One region of the Shouchella rhizosphaerae genome, then DNA from elsewhere that is predicted to be linked to it. Evidence: a T-box and tRNA genes for the amino acid it is inferred to sense, from the RefSeq annotation. Region 1 holds a T-box; the other holds one or more tRNA genes.
What was found. The T-box of region 1 lies ahead of thrS (threonine--tRNA ligase). A T-box ahead of a tRNA ligase gene usually reads a tRNA of that ligase, here a tRNA-Thr.

Region 1 (8,763 bases):
TTGATCTTCATGGATATTGAGAAATTCAAAATGGTCTTTACTTTTGTAACCAACAGGATCATCCTCAATATAATACCCCGCGGGAAACCACATGGAAAAGTTGTTTTTTTCGGATTGAAAATAATGGAACCCGTCATCAGTTTCGACCTCTGGGTCAAGAAAGCTACTCGTAAAATCATCTGTTAAGGCAATATCGTCTGAACCGTTGAGTGCGAACGCCATGGCGACCCCTCCTCCTAATGCAATCAAGACAACGATCGGAATCCAAATGCCTTTTTTCATCATCCATCCCACCTTCGCTCCCGCCATGTGGTGTTTAGTTTTATCATAGAAAAGACAAAGGGAAAATTCCACTAGTACCCGCAATAAATGGAAAAACGGCGCTTTAGGCATAGTGAAATAGTCTTCATTTTTAAACGTGTTGTTAAAAATGGAGTTAAGGTTTAGGGGGAAAGCAACTGAGTGTGATGGGGAAGTTTTGTGTCGCATTCTAACCGTGGATTGCGAAGGTTGGTCTCATGGCCCATCTCTTTTTCACCTCCTTTTTGAAGCGAATGTTTTGAATACGGTTCATTATTGTCCGTCATTATGGGCGGTGGTGAACTATCTCTTTTCCCTTTTCAACTAACGGCCTTTGTTTAGAGACTAATGGATTAATTAAACTAATATATCAGAAATAGTTTTAAAAAATAGCTTGAAAAATATTTTAAATCGGATTACTTTATCTAAGAAAGGAGAATTAAAATATGAAAAGAATTACCTGAATCCAGGATTGCTTATTTCCGAAATATTGGGGAGTATGGTGAAAAGCAAAACAAAAAATTAATGGAGAATTTTAAAAAGTGGGCAAAATTAAATGGTGTGTTTAATGATTCTATAATTTTAGGCATACCGCGAGATAACCCAGAGATTACTCCTAAAGAGGAGTGTCGTTATGATGTTTGCGTTGTTATAAATAAAGATTTTAATGTGACAAAACCAGCTCATATTGGAGAATTTTCTGGTGGGAAATACGCTGTTTTTTTGCTTGACCATACAAAAGAGGCAGTCAGTGAATTTTGGGGCAATATTTTTTCTGAGATCGAAAGAAATAATCTATCAATAAGAGAACAACCAATTATAGAAAGATATACTTCACAAATGATTGATAATCATTTGTGTGAAATATTAGTTCCTATACAGTAACGAAGCGGGGACATTCCTACTTTCTATTTAAAGGACGAAAAACTGATACACCTACTATGTATTTCAGATCTAACTGCAGAAACCACCAAAAGAAAATGACACAGATATGATGTTTAAACGTTATAACTTTAATATCCTATTAATTTTGAAATTTATTTAAATTGGATCTACAAAAAGCGAAAAGAAGGGTTGCGGTTAGGAGACATTTACTGTATCATGTAAAACAATTTAATGTTATCGTTTGATTTTTTAAAAGCACTGATAAGGACATGAGTTACTTTTTACGGTTTCCAGAGAGGGAAGGAGAGCTGAAATCTTCCTAACGCAGGAGAGTAACTTACCACCTTTGAGCTGTATTGGAGAATGAAGTACCCAATACCGTCTATGCTACGTTACAGCACCAGAGCCGTAAGTTCTCTTTTTACTTATGGGAAATTGGGTGGAACCACGGGTAGAACGCACTCGTCCCTTCTTGGGGGATGAGTGCGTTTTTGTGTTTTGACAATTACAAAGCAAGAGCGATGAAAAGGACAGGAATTATTTTTACGGTTTTCAGAGAGGGAAGGGTAAGCTGTGATCTTCCTAGCTTAGGAAAATAATTTACCACCTTTGAGCTGTATTGGGGAACTTAGTATCTAATACCGTTTATGCTACGTTACAGCACCAAAGCCATAAGTTTTTCTTTTTAGCTTATGGGAAATTGGGTGGAACCACGGGTAGAACGCACTCGTCCCTTCTTGAGGGATGGGTGTGTTTTTATTTTATTTACTTTAAAAGGAGTGTTTCTTGTTATGAGTGAACCATTAATAGCTATTGAATTTCCAGATGGAAAGAGCAAGCAATTTCCGCAAGGTGTAACACTGGCTGAACTTGCACAATCCATTAGTCCGAGTCTTTACAAAAAAACGATTGTTGGATGTATAAATGGTGTTCCTTCCGATTTAGCATGTCCAATCACAGAAAACGCTCATATTTCCTTATATGATGTCGCTTCAAAAGAAGGAATAGAAGTGCTTCGTCATTCAACAGCCCACTTATTGGCACATGCATTAAAGCGATTATACCCGGCTGTTCATTTAGGAGTGGGTCCTGTCATCGGAGATGGATTTTTTTATGACGTTGCGTTGGACCAACCGATTACCGTCGGTGATTTGCTAAGAATTGAACAGATGATGAAGCAAATCATTAAAGAGGACATGGAGATAACACGTAAGGAAGTTACGCGCGAAAAAGCTAAACAGTTGTTCAAACAGGACCCTTTAAAACTTGAGTTGCTTGAAGATATACCGCCAGATGAAACAGTGACTGTGTACGAACAAGGTGATTTTTATGATTTATGTCGTGGTCCTCATATACCTTCAACAGGCAAAATCAAGCATTTTAAGTTAACGAAAGTGTCTGGTGCATATTGGCGGGGCAATAGCGATAATCAAATGCTTCAACGTATTTACGGTGTTGCGTTTGCGACAAAAGATGAGTTACAAGATTATTTTGCCTTTCTAGAGGAAGCTGAAAAGAGAAATCACCGTAAGCTTGGAAAAGAGCTGGAATTGTTCATGTTCTCAGAAGAAGCTCCAGGAATGCCTTTCTATCTTGCCAATGGTCAAATTATCCGAAATGAGCTTGAATCTTTTTTGCGAAATCTTCAAGCCAAATACGACTATAAAGAAGTTCGCACGCCGATCATGATGAATCAACGGCTATGGGAACAATCTGGTCACTGGGATCATTACAAAGAGAATATGTATTTTACACAAGTGGATGAGCAACAATTTGCGCTAAAACCAATGAATTGTCCTGGCCATATGCTCATTTTTAAAAACGGGCTGCATTCGTACCGAGATTTACCAATTCGCATGGCAGAGTTTGGTCAAGTGCATCGTCATGAATTCAGTGGTGCCTTGAATGGTTTATTGCGTGTCCGTACATTTTGCCAAGATGATGCCCACATTTTCGTAACACCGCAACAAATTGAAGAGGAAATCACACTTGCATTAAAAATAATCGACCATGTCTACCAAGTATTTGGGTTTAAGTACGAAATTGAATTATCGACACGTCCAGATGATTTTATGGGGAGTGAACACCTTTGGGAGCAGGCTGAAACTGCTTTAGAGAATGTACTGCAAAAACTTAATTATGCTTATAAAGTCAATGAAGGCGATGGGGCGTTTTATGGTCCGAAAATTGATATTCACATAAAAGATGCCATTCAGCGCAGCCACCAATGCGCCACGGTTCAACTTGATTTCCAACTACCTGAAAAGTTTGATTTAACTTATATAGATAAACAAAACGAAAAAAAGCGTCCAGTTGTTATTCACCGAGCTGTATTTGGTTCAATTGACCGTTTTTTAGGAATTTTAATCGAACATTTTGCAGGTGCTTTTCCTGTTTGGCTTGCGCCGGTACAAGTACAAATTGTCCCGGTTTCCCACGTTCACTTAGACTATTGTTTAACGATACAATCAGAACTAAAACAAGTAGGGGTAAGGGTAAACATTGATGAAAGTGATGAAAAACTAGGTTACAAAATTAGAAAAGCACAAATGCAAAAAATCCCTTGCACGATCGTGCTAGGTGACAACGAATTAAAAGAAGAAACAGTCACGGTTAGACAGTATGGAAAACCGGAAACAGAGAGGGTTCCTTTTGAATATTTTAAAGAGAAACTTGTGCGACAGATTAAAGAACGGAGCATGTAATAAGAATTATTAAGACTCAGACCGCCACAGCATGTTAACAACCGTTCCTGCTATTAGCCTTTCAGGAGGGGATACCAGGCAATGGTGGGGTACAGCTAACGTGAAGCGGAATGTTAGCTGCACCCTTTGTGAAAGAAATGATATATCGAATTCAAGCGTTCTACTCAACCGAGTTTGCTCGCTCCATGATTTCCTGGACGATCCCGCTTTTCGCATCAGCATAATGTTGCACGTGGCGCCATTGACGTTGAGCAAGGTGGCGTTTGACGCTTGCGTACTTATCCCGGTCGGCATTGTTGCTTCGGAGCCAATCACGGAAACGCAACATTCTAGTGACTTCAGAAGCGCCTTCGCTGAATACATGCAGGTTGATGTCTGTGTCTGGCCCTTTGAACAAGCGATGTTCAAACCATTCAGGTTCCCGAATGCGTAGGGTGTAACCAGCTTTTTCTAAGTTTGGGACGTAAGTCGTCTCGTCAGCGGAATCGATCACAACTAGTAGGATATCAATGATGGGCTTGGCACAAAGGCCCGGAATCGAAGTTGAGCCAACATGTTCGAGTTGCAATACCTTGTTTCCGAGCACAGAACGAATTCGGCTAGCCTCTCGATCGAATTGATTAGGCCACTCTGGATCATACTCTAGAAGGGTAACGGGCGCGTTGTGGGGTTTACGCTCACCAACTGTGACCTTCTGAAGATCTTCATCACTTTTAGGTGGCGGGTTTGAATGACTCTGCATGGAGATCACTCCCTAATTATCTGTTCAGCATTTCATCTTACCATAACGGTTGAAAAGAAGTTAAGCGGTAATTCTCCGCCGTTGAAGGGGAAGAAAAGGTCCAGTTCGTAATAGCGGTAAAAAAGTCCGTACCATCTTTGGTTGTTAACGCGTGTTTGCAAAATAATCTGAGTGGTACAGTCGGAGCCAGCTGTATGAGTGGGTTTCGGTGTTTTCTTTAAAAATAAAAATGAAGGCTTGACTCTCACGTTACGTAATACTTCACACTTTGAATGATCAAAACGTAGAGGTGAAACGATATGAACATTCAAGCACTGCGCTCAGACCACATTTACCGCCAAGTTATGCAAGTTCCGCTAGCAGAGAAAACAGAGTTATACCGGGAAGAGATGCTGGCTCCGTTCATGAAAAAATGGGAGACTCAGCAGGTTCCGTATAAGGCTGCCGATCCAGGCGGTTTTGACGTGATGACAATCAATAATTTCATATTCCGTGCGCCAGAAGAGATGACGCCTGAGATTTCCGCGGAACTCGAACTTATATCATCCGATGCGTTCTGGCAGGAATGCGAAGCAGTCGTTGCCCGAAGCCTGGGCTTATTTACGGAAAACGGCGTGAAACTCAAGGTATCCGAGTACTTGTTCACCATTCTCCTGGGCAACCCGAAGAGCCAGTCTTTGTTGCTAAACGAGGGGTATAGCGGCGACGGTGGGATTCCCGGATACATTTTGTGCACATTGCTTCCAAATGCTTATACGCTGCCTCGCATGAAGCCCGCATTGGCGCATGAAGTCAATCATAACGTACGTTACCAGTATATCAAGTGGGACCACACTGTTACCCTAGGCGAGCTGATCGTTAGCGAAGGGTTGGCGGAAAATTTTGCAACACTTCTGTACGGGGAGGAGCTTCTCGGCCCTTGGGTGTCGAAGACAAGCGCTGAAACATTAAATCGCCAGATCAAACCTGTATTGAAGGAACAGCTGGATGTAACCGGGTTTGACCAAATTGCGCCGTATCTGTACGGCGACGAATTGGCAAAGCTCCAGAATTTCACACCAGTTGGCATGCCTTATAGCGCGGGTTATGCTTGCGGGTATTATTTAGTACAATACTATTTAAAGCAGACGGGAAAATCGATTGTCGAAGCGACCATCACCCCGGCGGCTCAAATCCTGGACGAAGTCAGGGGATACTGGAATGAAACAACGATTATTAGCGATTAAAGACATCGTGCACATTACCGGCATTACCACCAGAACCTTACATTATTATGACGAGATCGAGCTGTTGAAGCCCACGTTCGTCGCCGACAACGGCTATCGCTATTACGATCAGGAAAGCTTGGCTAAACTGCAGACGATTTTGTTCCTGAAGGAAATGGATGTGCCTCTGAAAGAGATTGCAGCCATCTTGAAGCTTCCGCTTGAGGAGCAACGCGAAGTATTAAAGCAGCACAACGATACGTTACGTTTGAAAAAACAGCGCTTAGAGCGAATCTCCGCGGCATTGGAGGAGTTTGTGGCTGGAAAGGATGTTTACCATCTTAGCATTTTCAATGATTCTGCGATTTTGCCCTTGCCAGAGCAATATGACCGAGAAGCGAGGTGGCGCTATGGCAAGACGGAGGCTTACCAATCCTTTGAGAAGAAGATGCAAGAACGGTCGTCCATCGAAAAAGAACGCCAGTGGCACCAGATGGAGGACGTGTTCCGAAAAATTGCCGCCTGCATGCATTTTCAGCCGGATGCGGTGGAAGTACAGCAACTCGTCGATGAGTGGCGGGGAATACTCGAGCAGTCAATGCCATGCGACGGGCACTTATTAATGTGCATCGCCAACACGTACCAAGCCGATGCCCGGTTCAAGCAATATTTTAATCCGTTCAGTGAGCAAGGAGATTTAGCAGCATTCATGCATGAGGCGGTTATGTATTATGTGCAGGGATTGGGTGAAAGTAAGAGAGAGAATTGAGATGTGGCGTTTTTTATGGAGAAGACAGATTGAATGAATTGAAAGTGTAGATCTTTTAAAGGCTGAATGGGGAATTCGGCCTTTTTTTGTCATGAAATTTGAAACGTTAGCCAGTTTGATTTAAAACATAGAAAATTAACATCATCCTTTTCAGAACGAACTTTGATTTTTAAGTAGTCCCTTAGGTCAAATAATTGATCCAAGGGACAGCTTTTATTTTCTTTGTCTTTTACTACTCATTAAAATGATAATACCCCCCATCATTAGACCAACAATAAAAAATAAAATACTCCAAGTGATTGAAAAAGAATCACCAAAATTGAGCACAATAGCTAATAATAAATAAGCTAAAAACATAGAAAATCCAGTTAACAAAATAAATCGGATATTCCTAGATACCAAGTTTATCTCCTCCTCTTTTAATACCATTTCCTAAAGCCTGCTTAGTAAAACGATATTTTCATCCAGCGAAGAAGATAATTTAAACGAAGATATTCAATAATAAACCGAGTAAACGGTAACATGCTTTATATTGTTATGTCATAGTTTGTTACAATTTACCCGAAAAATGTTTTCTAGAAGTTATTAAACAATGCTGCTTTTCTTATTATGGGAATTATGGTCAGTAGAATTTTCATTGTCATGTGTTCTTGGTTGACAAAGGTATCTAAAGAAACCAGTTCCATCTTCCGAGGGCTTCTAGAAGTAAAGCACCAATTTCTTGTTTGAAGTCTTCTCGATCTTGCTGCGCTAAAACTAATAGTATATAAAAAAGGTTTAGTATAATCCGCTCCTAAAACCTAGGCCGCAAACACGTTTGCGGCCTAGCCCATTTCGCTCCCAATGTCTTCTTTTTAACGCCAACGATCAAACAAACCGGTTTCCCTATCCTCATCGCATCCTCAGTCTTTTTCTTGTTGTTCTGTAGTAATAAAAGTAAGGGCCTGTTGATGAAGTGTATAGGAGACGGGTGTCTGTTCATTGATTTCGCCATCGCTGTCGACATCGAGCGTTTGGCGGCATGTGAGTGTAAATTGATCGAGTTCGAGTGCTTCGATCCCTTCTGCGTCGTTAAGCCAATTTTCATCGGTGAAAGCGTGGCTGTACATATTTTTTAAGAGCGTGAAGCCTGCCTCCTTGACAATAAACAGATGAAGTTTGCCGTCTGAAAGGGAGATGTCTTTTAAGAATAGGCCGATTGTGCCAATGTATTGGCCGTTCATCGCTAAGATCATAACGGCATCGCCGCTAGATGTTTCTCCTTTTGCTGTTGTGATCGTGTACGAAAATGGTTTTGGTTCTTTGATCGATCGAATTGCGCTAATGATATACCCAAGTTTTCCAAAACGTGCTTTTGTTTCTGCTTCTATTTCTTTTGAAGCCTCGACAATCATGCCTACTCCAGAAAAGTTGGCAAAGTAGCTGTCGTTTTGTTGGCCGATGTCAATCGCAACAGTTGTGCCGTTTACAATTGCTGTGAGGGCGTCGTCTACTGTAGGAATTTGCAAGCTTCGAGCCAAGTCATTGCACGTGCCAGCTGGCACAATTGCCACAGTTGGTTGGTTGTTTCCTGCCATCAACCCGTTGACGCATTCATGGACGGTGCCGTCGCCGCCCACGATGATCAATAGTTCGATGTCCTCAGGCAACTGTTTGCATCGTTGTTTTGCTTCGCCTGGCGCTTGCGTCTGGATCAATGTCAGCTCTATTACTTCAGGGGCAAGTGTTGCCAATGTTTGTTGCAGCAGTTCGTTGACGTCTCCTTGCCCTGCGTTCCTATTGTAGAGCAGAATGGCTTTTTCGTAACGGGGCATGCCATGTCCACCTTTCAGCTTAAGATCACTTTCCAATTGGAAAACGAAGGAATCGTTTTCCATGCTTTGTCATACATGTACCCGTTTTTAAGCATTTTAGTCTGTCGTTTCCCTGTTTTTCTTCTGGATGAAAAAGTTTCCTTGGAAACGACTGCAATAAAACACATGGCGAATGTCGTGAATGCCCTCTTCGCGCAATGCTTGGTGAACTTCTTCTTCGGGAATGTCGAGAATGTCTAAATGCTTATGTTGGAGAATGCCATCCATAATAAGCGGGAGTGAAAGGGAGCTGTGATCGTTTTTTTTAAACACCGACAATGAACCAGATGACTCTAACAGCGCC
Region 2 (8,763 bases), 370 kb from region 1:
GGGAAGAAGCGGTACCGTTCGAATAGGGCGGTACCTTGACGGTACCTCACCAGAAAGCCACGGCTAACTACGTGCCAGCAGCCGCGGTAATACGTAGGTGGCAAGCGTTGTCCGGAATTATTGGGCGTAAAGCGCGCGCAGGCGGCTTCTTAAGTCTGATGTGAAATCTCGGGGCTCAACCCCGAGCGGCCATTGGAAACTGGGGAGCTTGAGTGCAGAAGAGGAGAGTGGAATTCCACGTGTAGCGGTGAAATGCGTAGAGATGTGGAGGAACACCAGTGGCGAAGGCGACTCTCTGGTCTGTAACTGACGCTGAGGCGCGAAAGCGTGGGGAGCAAACAGGATTAGATACCCTGGTAGTCCACGCCGTAAACGATGAGTGCTAGGTGTTAGGGGTTTCGATGCCCGTAGTGCCGAAGTTAACACATTAAGCACTCCGCCTGGGGAGTACGGCCGCAAGGCTGAAACTCAAAGGAATTGACGGGGACCCGCACAAGCAGTGGAGCATGTGGTTTAATTCGAAGCAACGCGAAGAACCTTACCAGGTCTTGACATCCTTTGACCACCCAAGAGATTGGGCTTCCCCTTCGGGGGCAAAGTGACAGGTGGTGCATGGTTGTCGTCAGCTCGTGTCGTGAGATGTTGGGTTAAGTCCCGCAACGAGCGCAACCCTTGATCTTAGTTGCCAGCATTGAGTTGGGCACTCTAAGGTGACTGCCGGTGACAAACCGGAGGAAGGTGGGGATGACGTCAAATCATCATGCCCCTTATGACCTGGGCTACACACGTGCTACAATGGATGGTACAAAGGGCAGCGAAACCGCGAGGTGAAGCCAATCCCATAAAGCCATTCTCAGTTCGGATTGCAGGCTGCAACTCGCCTGCATGAAGCCGGAATTGCTAGTAATCGCGGATCAGCATGCCGCGGTGAATACGTTCCCGGGTCTTGTACACACCGCCCGTCACACCACGAGAGTTTGTAACACCCGAAGTCGGTGAGGCAACCTTTTGGAGCCAGCCGCCTAAGGTGGGACAAATGATTGGGGTGAAGTCGTAACAAGGTAGCCGTATCGGAAGGTGCGGCTGGATCACCTCCTTTCTATGGAGTTTTTACTCTAGTCGATGTATGACCTTCGGTCATATAACGCTTAGGCTATTTGTTCAGTTTTGAGAGGACTCAATACTCTCGATTAAAATGCTTTTGCTCCTGCGGTTACTCGTCGCAAGGCAGCACGAAGCATAAACTGAGAAGTGTTACATGATGTAATTGAAATCAGTAGCCTTGTTCAGTTTTGAGAGGACTCAAAACTCTCAGGTTCTTTGAAAACTAAATCCAGAAATAACTCAAATTGATCTTTGTTCATCGGTTGTATAACTGTTTGAACGAGACGTCAAGAATTCAATGCATACCTTTTTTATGTATTTTTTTCATTTCACAAAGAGAACCAAGCAGGTCGAGGATGGGAAATGTTCGAAGGAGGGAGCGTAGTTGCCTACGTGACCGACTGAGAATCATGAACCAGACGAAGAGATGCGACGGTTATCTGACGTGAAAAAAGGATAAGTTAGAAAGGGCGCACGGTGAATGCCTTGGCACTAGGAGCCGATGAAGGACGCGACGAACCGCGATAGGCTTCGGGGAGCTGTAAGTAAGCTTCGATCCGGAGATTTCCGAATGGGGGAACCCACCATCCGTAATGGGATGGTACTGGCATCTGAACACATAGGATGTCGAGAGGCAGACCCGGGGAACTGAAACATCTAAGTACCCGGAGGAAGAGAAAGCAAATGCGATTTCCTGAGTAGCGGCGAGCGAAACGGAAACAGCCCAAACCAAGAGGCTTGCCTCTTGGGGTTGTAGGACACTCAACAACGGAGTGATCAAGAAACGGAGTAGGTGAACTGTCTGGAAAGGCAGGCCGAAGAAGGTAACAGCCCTGTAGCTGAAACTTCGTTTCCTCCAGAGTGGATCCTGAGTACGGCGGGACACGTGAAACCCCGTCGGAATCCGGGAGGACCATCTCCCAAGGCTAAATACTCCCTAGTGACCGATAGTGAACCAGTACCGTGAGGGAAAGGTGAAAAGCACCCCGGAAGGGGAGTGAAAGAGATCCTGAAACCGTGTGCCTACAACTAGTCAGAGCCCGTTAACGGGTGATGGCGTGCCTTTTGTAGAATGAACCGGCGAGTTACGGTATCGTGCAAGGTTAAGCTGATGAAGCGGAGCCGCAGCGAAAGCGAGTCTGAATAGGGCGCATAAGTACGATGCCGTAGACCCGAAACCGGGTGATCTACCCATGTCCAGGGTGAAGGTCGGGTAACACCGACTGGAGGCCCGAACCCACGCAAGTTGAAAATTGCGGGGATGAGGTGTGGGTAGGGGTGAAATGCCAATCGAACTCGGAAATAGCTGGTTCTCCCCGAAATAGCTTTAGGGCTAGCCTCGAGTGATGAGTCTTGGAGGTAGAGCACTGATTGGACGAGGGGTCCCCACAGGATTACCGAATTCAGTCAAACTCCGAATGCCAATGACTTTAACTCGGGAGTCAGACTGCGAGTGCTAAGATCCGTAGTCAAGAGGGAAACAGCCCAGACCATCAGCTAAGGTCCCCAAGTATACGTTAAGTGGAAAAGGATGTGGAGTTGCCCAGACAACCAGGATGTTGGCTTAGAAGCAGCCATCATTGAAAGAGTGCGTAATAGCTCACTGGTCGAGTGACTCTGCGCCGAAAATGTACCGGGGCTAAACGTATCACCGAAGCTATGGCAATCCCGTATGGGATTGGGTAGGGGAGCGTTCCAAGGACAGCGAAGCCAGATCGTGAGGACTGGTGGAGTGCTTGGAAGTGAGAATGCCGGTATGAGTAGCGAAAAGATAGGTGAGAATCCTATCCGTCGAAAGCCCAAGGTTTCCTGAGGAAGGCTCGTCCGCTCAGGGTTAGTCGGGACCTAAGCCGAGGCCGAAAGGCGTAGGCGATGGACAACAGGTTGATATTCCTGTACCACCTCGTATTCGTTTGAACGATGGGGGGACGCAGAAAGGTAGGGTGAGCGCGCCGCTGGCTGTGCGCGTCGAAGCATGCGAGGCTGGAACATAGGCAAATCCGTGTTCCGTAAGGCTGAGCTGTGACCGTGAAGGACCTTCGGGTCCGAAATCCCTGATCCTCCGCTGCCGAGAAAAGCCTCTAGTGAGAATACAGGTGCCCGTACCGCAAACCGACACAGGTAGGCGAGAAGAGAATTCTAAGACGCTCGGGAGAACTCTCGTTAAGGAACTCGGCAAAATGACCCCGTAACTTCGGGAGAAGGGGTGCTCTAGTAGGGTTAACCGCCCGAGAGAGCCGCAGTGAAAGGATCCAAGCGACTGTTTAGCAAAAACACAGGTCTCTGCGAAGCCGTAAGGCGAAGTATAGGGGCTGACACCTGCCCGGTGCTGGAAGGTTAAGAGGAAGGGTCATCCCAAATGGTGAGAAGCTCTGAATTGAAGCCCCAGTAAACGGCGGCCGTAACTATAACGGTCCTAAGGTAGCGAAATTCCTTGTCGGGTAAGTTCCGACCCGCACGAATGGTGCAACGACTTGGATACTGTCTCAACGAGAGACCCGGTGAAATTATAGTACCTGTGAAGATGCAGGTTACCCGCGACAGGACGGAAAGACCCCATGGAGCTTTACTGTAGCTTGATAGTGAGTGTTGGTATCATCTGTACAGGATAGGTAGGAGCCTTGGAAACCGGAGCGCTAGCTTCGGTGGAGGCGTCGGTGGGATACTACCCTGATGGTGCTGGCATTCTAACCTCGACCCGTGATCCGGGCCAGGGACATTGTCAGGTGGGCAGTTTGACTGGGGCGGTCGCCTCCTAAACAGTAACGGAGGCGCCCAAAGGTTCCCTCAGAATGGTTGGAAATCATTCGTAGAGTGCAAAGGCAGAAGGGAGCTTGACTGCGAGACCTACAAGTCGAGCAGGGACGAAAGTCGGGCTTAGTGATCCGGCGGTGCCGTATGGAAGGGCCGTCGCTCAACGGATAAAAGCTACCCTGGGGATAACAGGCTTATCTCCCCCAAGAGTCCACATCGACGGGGAGGTTTGGCACCTCGATGTCGGCTCGTCGCATCCTGGGGCTGAAGTAGGTCCCAAGGGTTGGGCTGTTCGCCCATTAAAGCGGCACGCGAGCTGGGTTCAGAACGTCGTGAGACAGTTCGGTCCCTATCCGTCGCGGGCGTAGGAAATTTGAGAGGAGCTGTCCTTAGTACGAGAGGACCGGGATGGACATACCGCTGGTGTACCAGTTGTTCCGCCAGGAGCATCGCTGGGTAGCTACGTATGGACGGGATAAGTGCTGAAAGCATCTAAGCATGAAGCCCCCCTCAAGATGAGATTTCCCATGGCGTAAGCCAGTAAGACCCCTTAGAGATGATGAGGTTGATAGGTCAGAAGTGGAAGCGTGGCGACACGTGGAGCGGACTGATACTAATCGGTCGAGGACTTATCCTATACATTCTTGACACTTGAGTATTTCGGATTTAGTTTTGAAAGAATCACCGATTCTTTCCATACTTACACTTCAGAGCAGACGAAGAGATTCGCCGCTTATTCTGAAGTCAGAGAAGCGAGGAGTTCGAGGACAGGAGTGCTCGAAGAAGGGTGCGTACCCAAACGTACGTGACTGACTGAGAGACACGAACTGGACGAAGAAATCCGAAGCTTAAACGATTGACAAAGAGAAGCAAGAAGGTCGAGGATTGGAAGTGTTCGACTGAAGGAGCGTACAAATGTACGTGACTGAAGAAGAATCACGAACGAGACGAAGAGATTCGCCGCTTATCTGAAGTCAAGTAGAGTCCGGTGACAATGGCAAAGAGGTCACACCCGTTCCCATGCCGAACACGGTCGTTAAGCTCTTTTGCGCCGATGGTAGTTGGAGGCTTCCTCCTGCGAGAGTAGGACGTTGCCGGGCTTTTTCTATATATTTTTTTCGTTCCACAGTAGCTCAGTGGTAGAGCTATCGGCTGTTAACCGATCGGTCGCAGGTTCGAATCCTGCCTGTGGAGCCATTTTTGTGCTTCCATAGCTCAGTCGGTAGAGCACCACCATGGTAAGGTGGGGGTCAGCGGTTCAAGTCCGCTTGGAAGCTTTCTTATACTGATAATAAAGTTTCTCCGTCGATGGAGAAGCTTTTTTGTTTTTAAACCAAAAGTTTTCCTATGAAACATTGCGAGTCCTTCAGCCAAACCACATAAAATGGATGACGGATATCAACTAAAAAAACAAGGAAACGAATTCTCAAATTCACTTATAAAATACCACATAAAAAAAGTATAAAACACACAAGTCCAAAGCACTTCTTTTTTACCATTTTTATCTATTTTCGTGAGTTTTATTTCAATATATATTAAAGTGAGATTAACTTACTATAGAATTAATTAATCCTTGTTATAACAAGAGCAATTTAGGTTGGTAATTTAACTTTTAATACAGGCTACGCACTAAAAATAGCTTTTCAGTAAATGCTGTAGAGAACATCATAATAAGTTATGCAAAATGATTATTTAGAACTATATAAAATTCTTATTTTTACAATTAACTTATCTTGATAAGATGATATTACTATGTATAATTTGACAGATTTTTTAACGATGTTATGATTTTGTGTAAATATATGGGCTAATAACGCATCTATTGACGCTTAATAGCATGTAAGGCTCTATATAGTTATTAATTTTATTTAAGGAGGGCTCTATGAGAAAGCAGAAGGGTAACATAAGAAAAGGCTTTATAGTAATGCTTATTTTCTTAATTCTTTTCTTGCCGTTTGGACAAGTTGGGTTAACGGAAGCTTCGGAAAGAAAGTTTGAGAACGAACTTGATATCTCTGTTGAAGGGACACCAACCCAAGAACAAGTTATTCTTAATGTAGTAACAGACTACTCGGATTTAAACAATTTGGAGCTTGTTCTTCCAAAAGGAATTGAATATGATGAAGAGAGCACGAAAGAGTTAAATTCTAATAGTGAAATTACGTATCATTATGAGGAGAATCGTTTAAATATCCCGAAAGAAAAAGGGTCTCCAATCTCTGAAAATATCATTTTAACAGGGTTCAATGTAGGCGATAATATTCTACAAGTTAGAGGCCAATTTGAAGACGGTGGCACTGAAATTGTAGAGTTTAAGGTTTCCGTGGAATCGGATAGTTCCAGTGGGAATGAAGATTTAGAAGAACTTGATACGGAAGCGGAAGTAGAAGAATTTGAAAAAAACCATTCGGATCAACCAGAGTCAGATAACTTAAATGAGGATGAACAACTAGAAGAAAATAAATCTGAAGACAATTACGCTGATGAAACAAATGGTGATAATCAAGAAGAATCCTCACCCACAAACAGTGAAACAGAATCCCAACAGCAAGAAGAAACAAATCAACATGAAGAAGAGAGTAATGAAGATCAAGATAAGCCTATCTTTACACCAATGGCAGGAGATTTAAATGTAGATATTGATATTTCACCATTGAATGCGAGTGTCTTGGCTGGGAACGATGCAGCTTATAAGTTAGTGTTTAAAACAACCGGTTCTATTACAGAATACACGAATGCAAGAATAACAATCGATTTGCCACTTTCAAATGAAGTGACCTTTAATCAATCGTTATCAGAATTAAGAATAGCTGGTGTAGAACCAACATTTGATTCGGAAACAAGCCAGTTAGTGTATCAATTTGAACGGTTACAAGCAGGTCAAACGTATGAAAATATTATCAAATTGGCGACAACAAATGGTTTGATGGCTAATGGTACAGAGCTTGGCGTGCAAGCCTCATTTGAAGCGGATCAATTCGGTGAGGTGCAAGATACCGCAACAGTCGTAATCGATGCTTCTACTACTATTTCTGCTTCTAAACGATATACGGAAGCCAGAGGCAATGATAGGAACTTACCAATCCCTAATGCACAAACGGTATGGAAAATGAAAGTAGACATTCCGAAAAACAATATAGGACAAAATTATTTAGAGCCCGGCTCTCAAATTACTGTCGTTGATACGCTTCCAAATGGTTTAACATACCATTCAACGATCACTGGTCCCGAGCCAGAACAAACTGGAAATACTTTAACTTGGACATTTGAGGCGCCAAGTATTGAAGAACAAGAAGCGGCAGAAGACACATTGTTTAACACGGAGCTAGAAGTTGTATTAAGAGTAGGTAATAATACAGTTGATCAAACGTTGACAAATAATGTTGATGTTACTGCTCAGTTTATTGGTAATGATAATGATACCACTGTTAACGCAAATCACAGTGTAACGATAGCTAATTCTGATCTTGCGAGTGGAGAAATTCGAGGAAATGTGTTTGTTCCTGGGCATATTGGACCTATAGATGATAAGGGGAATATCGGTTCAAATACAAATAGAGACCCGAATCCTCTTGTATATGACGATGCGCTATTAGCCTTTTTTCATAATGTCTCACCCTTACATGAAAGTAGCGAAGGGGATTTCCAAGCGTATACAACCGTAATGAACATTGATGAACATTTAGTGTTCAAAGAAATGAAAACAGGTAATAATTTTGTTTATAGACCTACTAACCAATTTCCTCCTGGTGTTCCATTTATAGATCCACCTCGTTTTAATATTGAGGCAGATGTGGATGGAGAACGTTTGGTTTTAGTCGAAAATGCTAGTGTTCAACAGACTTACACTAGAGCAGATTTAGGAATTGAAGAAGGCGCACGAGTAAGTGCGATTTATCTTAATTTCACGTATGCTCCTAGTGGCATGAGTGGAGCTCATCCGACATACTATTTTGAAGTAGAACCAGGCTATGTAGGAAGTGTGACAAATGAATTTGACGTATATGGTACCGGTGGAGATGGCACAGTATTTGGAAATAACACAAACGGTAGGAAATATGGGTCCGCAGAATTCTTTAATAACATCGCCGGTCCCCGTTCTGCACAAATTGCTCCACGACCGACAGATCAACCGCCAATTGCTACGGTTGATGTAGAATTAACGAATCATCAAGGTGCCTATGTAGATTTTGGTGAAAACCGTATGCGTGTAAACTTAAATACGGAGAATAGTTCTACGTTGGCGATGAATGAGCCATTAGAGGCTATGGTGTTGTTACCGCCTGGTGTCACCATATCCGATAATCCAGACGCTGATTTTACCGATGCGGACGGAAGAGCTTCAGATGGGTCATTTGAAATTGTAAGTGATAATTACAATGATACAGGTCGACAGCTTGTTAAGTTTAATTGGACGGATCGTCTACTTAGACCAGGTAATAACGTAGCCTCTGAGATTAATATTCAGATCAATGAAGGGGCAGCGAATGTACTCACCTTTGATGTATATGGGTTCTCAGGTGATGAGGCGTTAACTGTACCGTCTGTTGATAATCCAGGACTAACAGATACCGTTTTACAAACGGATTCAGAGGATTTAAACGGAAATGGCAATGTTGATCAACCTCGTTTGAAATCGAGTAACGAATATTATATGAGTGGTCAGTATAATATCCAGACAGAGAAACTTGTCAGAGGAGAATTAGATGATGAGTTTACTAGGTTTGGAAGAACGGTTCCTGGAGGAGCAATTGATTATCAATTAACCCTAACGAATACAACGGGAAGTACAATTTCTACGATGACATTAATGGATGTTTTGCCATCTGTTGGTGACTTAGGTATCACTGATAATATTGATCGTGGTAGTCAATTCACACCGCAGCTGACAGAAGCGATTCAGCT

Region 2: it encodes a tRNA-Thr, which carries the amino acid that the T-box ahead of thrS (threonine--tRNA ligase) is inferred to sense. The anticodon was not compared.

Annotation. Positions count from the first base shown of each region.
Region 1 is NZ_CP144921.1:1,683,530-1,692,292, reverse strand. Features, by position in the region: gene V5G21_RS08475 (hypothetical protein) at 1-282, opposite strand, end outside; gene V5G21_RS08470 (AraC family transcriptional regulator) at 772-1,185, shown strand; T-box leader at 1,435-1,658, shown strand; T-box leader at 1,698-1,923, shown strand; gene thrS (threonine--tRNA ligase) at 1,977-3,890, shown strand; gene V5G21_RS08460 (GrpB family protein) at 4,051-4,632, opposite strand; gene V5G21_RS08455 (DUF2268 domain-containing protein) at 4,932-5,858, shown strand; gene V5G21_RS08450 (MerR family transcriptional regulator) at 5,833-6,606, shown strand; gene V5G21_RS08445 (diacylglycerol/lipid kinase family protein) at 7,509-8,420, opposite strand; gene V5G21_RS08440 (DUF421 domain-containing protein) at 8,517-8,763, opposite strand, start outside.
Region 2 is NZ_CP144921.1:2,056,844-2,065,606, forward strand. Features, by position in the region: rRNA gene V5G21_RS10355 (16S ribosomal RNA) at 1-1,099, shown strand, start outside; rRNA gene V5G21_RS10360 (23S ribosomal RNA) at 1,559-4,495, shown strand; rRNA gene rrf (5S ribosomal RNA) at 4,843-4,958, shown strand; tRNA gene V5G21_RS10370 (tRNA-Asn) at 4,981-5,055, shown strand; tRNA gene V5G21_RS10375 (tRNA-Thr) at 5,063-5,135, shown strand; gene V5G21_RS10380 (SpaA isopeptide-forming pilin-related protein) at 5,741-8,763, shown strand, end outside.